Regions from separate parts of the Actinocorallia aurantiaca genome, predicted to be linked through region 1. Evidence: riboswitches for the same ligand, from Rfam matches in the RefSeq annotation. Region 1 holds a riboswitch; the other holds the start of a gene.
What was found. A riboswitch is a leader RNA that binds a small molecule or an ion and turns the genes downstream of it on or off. The one in region 1 is predicted to bind glycine.

Region 1 (3,403 bases):
ACTCGGGGTTGTCGTCGTCGATCCGGATCCGGTACAGCCAGCCCTCGCCGTACGGGTCGGCGTTGATCGTGGCGGGGTCCTCGGTGACACCCTGGTTGACCGCCACGACCTCGCCGGACAGCGGCGAGTAGATGTCGGAGACCGACTTGGTGGACTCGGCCTCGCCGCACGGCTCGCCCGCGGTCACCGCCTGCCCCTCCTCGGGCAGCGAGACGTACACGATGTCGCCGAGGGCGTCGGCGGCGTAGTCGGTGATCCCGACGGTCACGACGCCGTCCTCACCGTCCAGGCCCGAGACCCATTCGTGCTCCTCGGTGTAACGGAGCTGCTCAGGAACGCTCACTTGTCTGTTCTCCTGTAGAAGGGCAGGTCGACGACGTCGACCGGTTCGTGCTTTCCGCGGATGTCGACGGCGACCGGCGTGCTGCCGGTCCCGACGTAGGCCATGGCGATGGGCTTGCCCAGAGTCGGAGAAGGCGCTCCGCTGGTCACGACGCCGCATTCGGTGCCGTCGTCGCCGATGACCGCGTATCCCGCGCGCGGGACGCGCCTGCCCCGGGCGACGAGCCCGACGAGCCTGCGGGACGGCTCTGCCTCGGCGACGGCCGCGAGGGCGTCGCGTCCGACGAAGTCCTTCTCCAGCCGTACGACCCGGCCGAGACCAGCATCGTACGGGGTCAGCTCCGCTGTCAGCTCATGCCCGTACAGCGGCATGCCCGCTTCGAGCCGGAGGGTGTCGCGCGCCGACAGCCCGCACGGCACGACCTCGTCGCCGCCCGCCTCGACGATCTTCTGCCAGAGCGGGACCGCGTCGCCCGCCTCGACGAAGAGCTCGAAGCCGTCCTCTCCGGTGTACCCGGTGCGGGCGATGAAGGCGACCACGCCCCCCACCGTGCCGCTGATCATGGCGTAGTACTTCAGCCCGGCCAGGTCGGCGTCGGTCAGCCGCTCCAGGATCGCCTGCGCCTTCGGGCCCTGGACGGCGATCAGCGCGTAGTTCTCGGACTGGTCGTCGACCGAGGCCTCGAAGTCCGCGGCCCGCCGCCGCAGCTCCTCCGCGACCACGGGGGCGTTGGAGGCGTTGGCCACGACGAGGAACCCGTGCAGGCTGAGCCGGTAGACGATCAGGTCGTCCAGCACCCGGCCCTCGGGGTCGACGATCATCGTGTAGCGGGCGCGGCCGGCCTCCAGCGCGGAGGCCTTGCCGACCAGCGCGTGGTCCAGCGCTTCGGCGGCCTGCTCGCCTGTAACGAAGATCTCACCCATGTGCGAGATGTCGAAGATCCCGGCGCTGGTCCGCACGGCCTGGTGCTCGGCCGTCTCGGACCCGTAGCGCAGCGGCATGAGGTACCCCGCGAAGTCGACGAGGTTGCCGCCGAGCTCCTTGTGCAGCTCGTACAGGGGCGTCGTTTTCAGTGTCTTCGATGCATCCATCGAAGCGGGCTTTTCAGAGGCGTTGGACACCGCGGGTGAGCTCCTTGCGACCGGCACACGGCAGAACGTTTCCCATCGTCCCATCCGTACACCTGCTGAGTGGGCCCTCCCCCTCTGTCTCGCTTGCCTGAGAGCTTCACCCGTGAGGGTTTTCACCTTCGGCGGAAGGCTCACGGACCTTCTCTTTCCAGAGGCCGCCCACCCTTGCGGTCCTTGCTGCCTGAGAGGTTCCGGGGAGGAATTGCTCCTTCGGCGGCCCGGACCCGAGGGGCCCGGACGCTCTCCCGCAAGGGATCATTCGGCGCCGCTCCCACTATAGGGCCTGCTCTCCCTCCCGTCTCAGGACGCCTCCCTCCTGCGGCTCAGCCGGCCAGGTAGAGCAGGGCCACGGCGATGGCGAGCCCGCCCAGCAGCAGCCTCAGCGCCTTCTCGGGGAGCCGCGGCTGGAGGCGGGCGCCCAGATAGCCGCCCATCAGGCCGCCCAGCCCGCACAGGAGGCCCAGGGTCCAGTCGGGGGCGATGTCTCCGGGGGTGAGCAGGGAGAGGACGGCGTAGGTGGCGGCTCCCACGATCGAGGTGACGAAGGTGGCGGCCAGCGCGGCGGGGGCCACCACCGCGACGGGCATGCCCCGGCCCACCAGGATCGGGCCGAGCAGGGAGCCGCCGCCGACTCCGTAGATCCCGCCGACGACCCCGACTCCCAGCGCCAGCAGGGACACCGAGGAGCGCGACGGGTCCGCGGCGGGCGGTCCGGCGGAGGGCCTCACCGTCCGCAGGCACAGCCACAGCCCGAGCGGCAGCAGGAAGGCGGCCACCAGCAGCTTGAACACCCGGGGGCCCGGCAGGGCGAAGACCCTGATCACCGCCCCCACGACGACACCGGGGACGGTCCCGGCCAGCAGCAGCCGGGCCAGGGGGCCGGTCAGCTGCCCCGTCCTGCGGAACCTGATCAGCGCTCCGGGGCCCGCCACCACGTTGAACAGCAGGTTGGTGGGGGTGACCGCCGGGCTGGGCACGCCGAGCACGCTCAGTTGGACGGGGAGCAGGAACACCGCTCCGGACACGCCCACGGGCGCGGTCACCACCGAGATCAGCAGCCCGGCGCAGAGGCCGAGGAGGCCGGTCTGCCAGAATTCCCCACTCACCCGACCAGGATCACATAAAACTCCCGCCCCGGGAGCATGAGACCGGCGACGCTGTCACGCGTCGCCGGTCTCGAGCAGAAGGTCTAGCTCTGTTGTCTCGATCTCTCGCAGACCCCCTTCACTGACCGGAACATGGGACAGGATGTCGCTGGTACTGCTGATCGACACCTCCTGTGCGAGGACTAAGAGCAACTTGCTTAGAACTGTACGAAGCGTGGCGATGCCTTGCGCTCTTATAACCGGCAAATGCTGGTAGAGCACTCTTTAGGCGATACGTGTCTCCTGGTAGACCAGCCGGAACCGCAGGACGGCGTGCAGGTCCGGCATCTCGATCACCTCGCGGAAGCGCACCAGCGAGTCCTCTCCGATCCGGGTGAGCAGCAGCCCCAGATCGGCGCTCTCGTGGCAGAGGATCTGCAGCATCACCCGCGGCCTGGACCTGGTGCCGGTGAACCGGACGCGCACGTCGTGCACCCCGGGCATCCCCATCACCTCCCGGGTGAGGGCGGCCACCGCCTCGTTCGTCAGCGCCTTCCTGCGCCCGCCCAGCAGAGTGAGGCGGCGCAGCGCCGCGGCCCGCCCCTGGGCCAGCAGCCAGCACACCCCGAGCACCGCCGTCATGGCCAGCAGGGCCGTCACCACCGGCCAGAACCAGACGTGCCCGGCGATGAAGTCGGAGGTGCCCTCGCCGAGCACCGCCCGGCCCCCCAGGAACCGGTTCATCGCGAGGACCGCCCCGCTCGTCGCGCACAGCGCCAGCCCCGCCAGCGCCAGTCCCCTGCGCGCCATCAGCCGCGCCGGCCCAGCCGGACGACGACCGGCCG
Region 2 (3,403 bases), on a different contig from region 1:
CGAGCGACTCCTGCTCCAGCGAGCGGCGCAGCGACCGCACGGCGCGGCGGGGCTGGTTGGAACGCAGCCGCAGCCCGCGCCAGACCCGGTAGAGCAGGCCGGAGGACTGCTGGTCGCGGTCCAGGACGGTGACGTCCAGCCGCCCTTCCGGCAGGTCGACCAGGTAGCTGCGGTGGTCGATGGTGCCGTCGTCGGTGCGGGCCGCCCTGAGCGGCTGGAAGCCGAGCCGGCGCAGCACCTCGGCCACCGCGGTGCCGGTGGGCCTGGGGTTGGGGATGCCCAGGGCGTAGAGCGTCAGGTAGGCGACCAGCCCGCCGATGAGGAACGTCGCGACCATCCCCAGGGCGGTGGAGTAGCCGGCGACCAGGGAGGCCAGCGCGGCCAGCGCCAGCGTGCCCCACATGGCCAGCTGCCAGCGCGGCCTGCCGTTCAGGCGCACCGCGACGGCGTAGGCGATCACCGGGGTGAGGTCGGACTGCAGCGGGGGAGTGCCCGCCCTGGTGAAGCCCAGGACGTCGGTCAGATGGGTGGGCCCGGTCGCGGAGGCCCAGCCCTCGATGGCGAAGTCCACGCCCAGCGCGACGACCGCCGCGCACAGGCCGAGCAGCACGCGGACCATGTCCCGGCGCAGGACGCGGTCCAGGGCGAACGCGACGGGGACGGCGAGGACGCCGAAGCCCGCGGTGAGCCCGGCCAGGGTCAGCAGGAAGTGCGGCGCCTGCTCGGTGCCGCGGCTGATGTCGGTCTCCAGGCCGGTGGTGGTCTGGGTGGCCAGGGTGGGCAGCAGCAGGAGCAGGCCGAGGCCGACCAGGCAGGCCAGGGCGCGGAACAGGGTGCTCGGGTTGCGGATCCGTCCCGGCAGGGAGGGCTCCTCGACCACCGCCCCCGACCCGGGGGACGGCAGGGGCTCCAGGGCCGCGTCGCCCTGTGTGCTCGTCACGCTTACACCGTCCTCTTGGTTCCGGTCGTCCCCAAAGGTTAGTCCGTCCATGACACTGCGTGATCATGCCGGACCGGGACGACTCGACGGGTCCCGGTCGTTCCGGAACAGCTAGATCTTTCCGTGCCGGGGCCGTCTGCGGGAGGGGGGAGGACCACCCGATAGACTGATCGGGCTGTCGACCCCGTGCGGGAGAGACTCCGCGCAAGCCGGCGCGGAGCGCCGAAGGAGCAACCTCCCCGGAACCTCTCAGGCAAAAGGACCGCATGGACGAGGCGTCTCTGGAAAGCGGGCCGTACGGCTCCACCGAAGGTGAAAACCCTCCCGGGTGAAGCTCTCAGGTTCCATGACAGAGGGGGAGCAGGGGTCCTACGACCCCGTCCTTCCTCTTCCGCGCCTCAGGAGGCTCGTCCATGACCGCGCAGTTCGACTTCTCCGACCGGCACATAGGGCCTTCCGCCGACGACCAGGACAGGATGCTCGCCGCCGTCGGGTTCGCCGACCTCGACGCCCTGACCGAGGCCGCGGTGCCCGCCGCGATCCGCACCGGCCGCCCGCTGGACCTGCCGCCCGCGCTGAGCGAGAGCGCCGCGCTGGCCAGGCTGCGTGAGCTGGCCTCCCGCAACACCGTGCTCACCTCGCTGATCGGCCTGGGCTATCACGGGACGATCACTCCGGGCGTGATCCTGCGCAACGTGCTGGAGAACCCCGGCTGGTACACCGCCTACACGCCCTACCAGCCGGAGATCTCCCAGGGCCGGCTCGAGGCGCTGCTGAACTTCCAGACCGTGGTCTCGGACCTGACCGGGGTGTCCGTGGCCAATGCGTCCATGCTGGACGAGGGCACGGCCGCGGCCGAGGCGATGGCCCTCGCGCTGCGGGCGACCCGCCGCAAGGAGCCCGGCGCGTTCGTGGTGGACGCCGACGCGCTGCCCCAGACGGTCGAGGTAGTGCGGGCCAGGGCGCTGCCGCTGGGCATCCCGGTGGTCCTGGCCGACCTGGACGCCGGACTGCCCGAGGGCGAGGTCTTCGGGGTGCTGGCCCAGTACCCGGGCGCGTCCGGGAAGATCCGCGACCTGAGGCCGGCGATCGAGGCGGCGCACGCCCGCGACGCCCAGGTCGTCGTCGCCGCCGACCTCCTGGCGCTGACGCTGCTGACCCCGCCCGGCGAGCTGGGCGCGGACATCGTCGTGGGTTCCGCGCAGCGGTTCGGGGTGCCGTTCGGGTTCGGCGGCCCGCACGCCGGCTACATGGCCGTCCGGGAGGGGCTGGAGCGGCAGCTCCCGGGACGCCTGGTGGGCGTCTCCGTCGACGCCGACGGCAACCAGGCGTACCGGCTGGCGCTGCAGACCCGCGAGCAGCACATCCGGCGGGAGAAGGCGACCTCCAACATCTGCACGGCGCAGGTGCTGCTCGCCGTCATGGCGTCCATGTACGCCGTCTACCACGGCCCGGAGGGGCTGACGCAGATCGCGCGGCGGACGCACCGGATGGCGGCGACGTTCGCCGCGTCCATCGAAGCCCAGGAGGTCGAGGGGTTCGAGGTCGTCCACGAGCACTACTTCGACACCCTCACCATCCGGATCCCCGGCCACGCCCCCGCCACGGTGGAGGCCGCGCGGCGGGCCGGGTTCAACATCCGCCTGGTGGACGACCGGACGGTCGCGGTGGCGTTCGACGAGACCACCACCGAGGAGCACCTGCAGTCGCTGCTGGAGGCGATCGAGCAGCGGGGGTTCCGCCGCGCCGTCGCGCTGGCGGACCCGGCCGGGCAGGCGGAGGCGCTGCCGGAGGGGCTCCGTCGCACCAGCACGTTCCTGTCCCACCCGGTCTTCCACGCCCACCGGTCCGAGACGTCGATGCTGCGCTACCTGCGCCGGCTGCAGGACAAGGACATCGCGCTCGACCGCTCGATGATCCCGCTGGGCTCCTGCACGATGAAGCTCAACGCGACGACCGAGATGGAGCCGATCACCTGGCCGGAGTTCGCGAACATCCACCCGTTCGCGCCGCTCGAGCAGGCCGCCGGGTACGTCGAGCTGATCGGCGAGCTCGAGGCCTGGCTGGCGGAGATCACCGGCTACGCCAAGGTGTCGGTCCAGCCGAACGCCGGGTCGCAGGGCGAGCTCGCCGGGCTGCTGGCGGTGCGGGCCTACCATGAGTCGCGCGGCGAGGCGCACCGGAACGTCTGCCTGATCCCGTCCTCGGCGCACGGCACCAACGCCGCCAGCGCGGCCATGGCGGGGATGAAGGTCGTCGTCGTCAAGTGCGACGACGAGGGCAACGTCTCCCTGGACGATCTGCACGCCAAGATCTCCAAGCACGCCGCAGCCCTGTCGGTGATCATGGTCACGTACCCGTCGACCCACGGCGTGTACGAGGAGACGATCACCGAGGTCTGCGCCGCCGTGCACGCCGCGGGCGGACAGGTGTACGTCGACGGCGCCAACCTGAACGCGCTGG

Region 2: it holds a riboswitch for glycine, as region 1 does, so the genes downstream of both, gcvP (aminomethyl-transferring glycine dehydrogenase) here and gcvT (glycine cleavage system aminomethyltransferase GcvT) in region 1, are expected to answer to the same signal.

What each region holds. Positions count from the first base shown of each region.
Region 1 covers NZ_BAAATZ010000004.1:9,073-12,475, forward strand. The annotation lists gene gcvH (glycine cleavage system protein GcvH) at 1-343, opposite strand, end outside; gene gcvT (glycine cleavage system aminomethyltransferase GcvT) at 340-1,434, opposite strand; glycine riboswitch at 1,539-1,631, opposite strand; glycine riboswitch at 1,632-1,731, opposite strand; gene ABD327_RS05695 (TSUP family transporter) at 1,797-2,579, opposite strand; gene ABD327_RS05700 (hypothetical protein) at 2,844-3,368, opposite strand; gene ABD327_RS05705 (DUF6286 domain-containing protein) at 3,368-3,403, opposite strand, start outside.
Region 2 covers NZ_BAAATZ010000017.1:32,141-35,543, reverse strand. The annotation lists gene ABD327_RS21115 (lysylphosphatidylglycerol synthase domain-containing protein) at 1-940, opposite strand, end outside; glycine riboswitch at 1,120-1,215, shown strand; gene gcvP (aminomethyl-transferring glycine dehydrogenase) at 1,354-3,403, shown strand, end outside.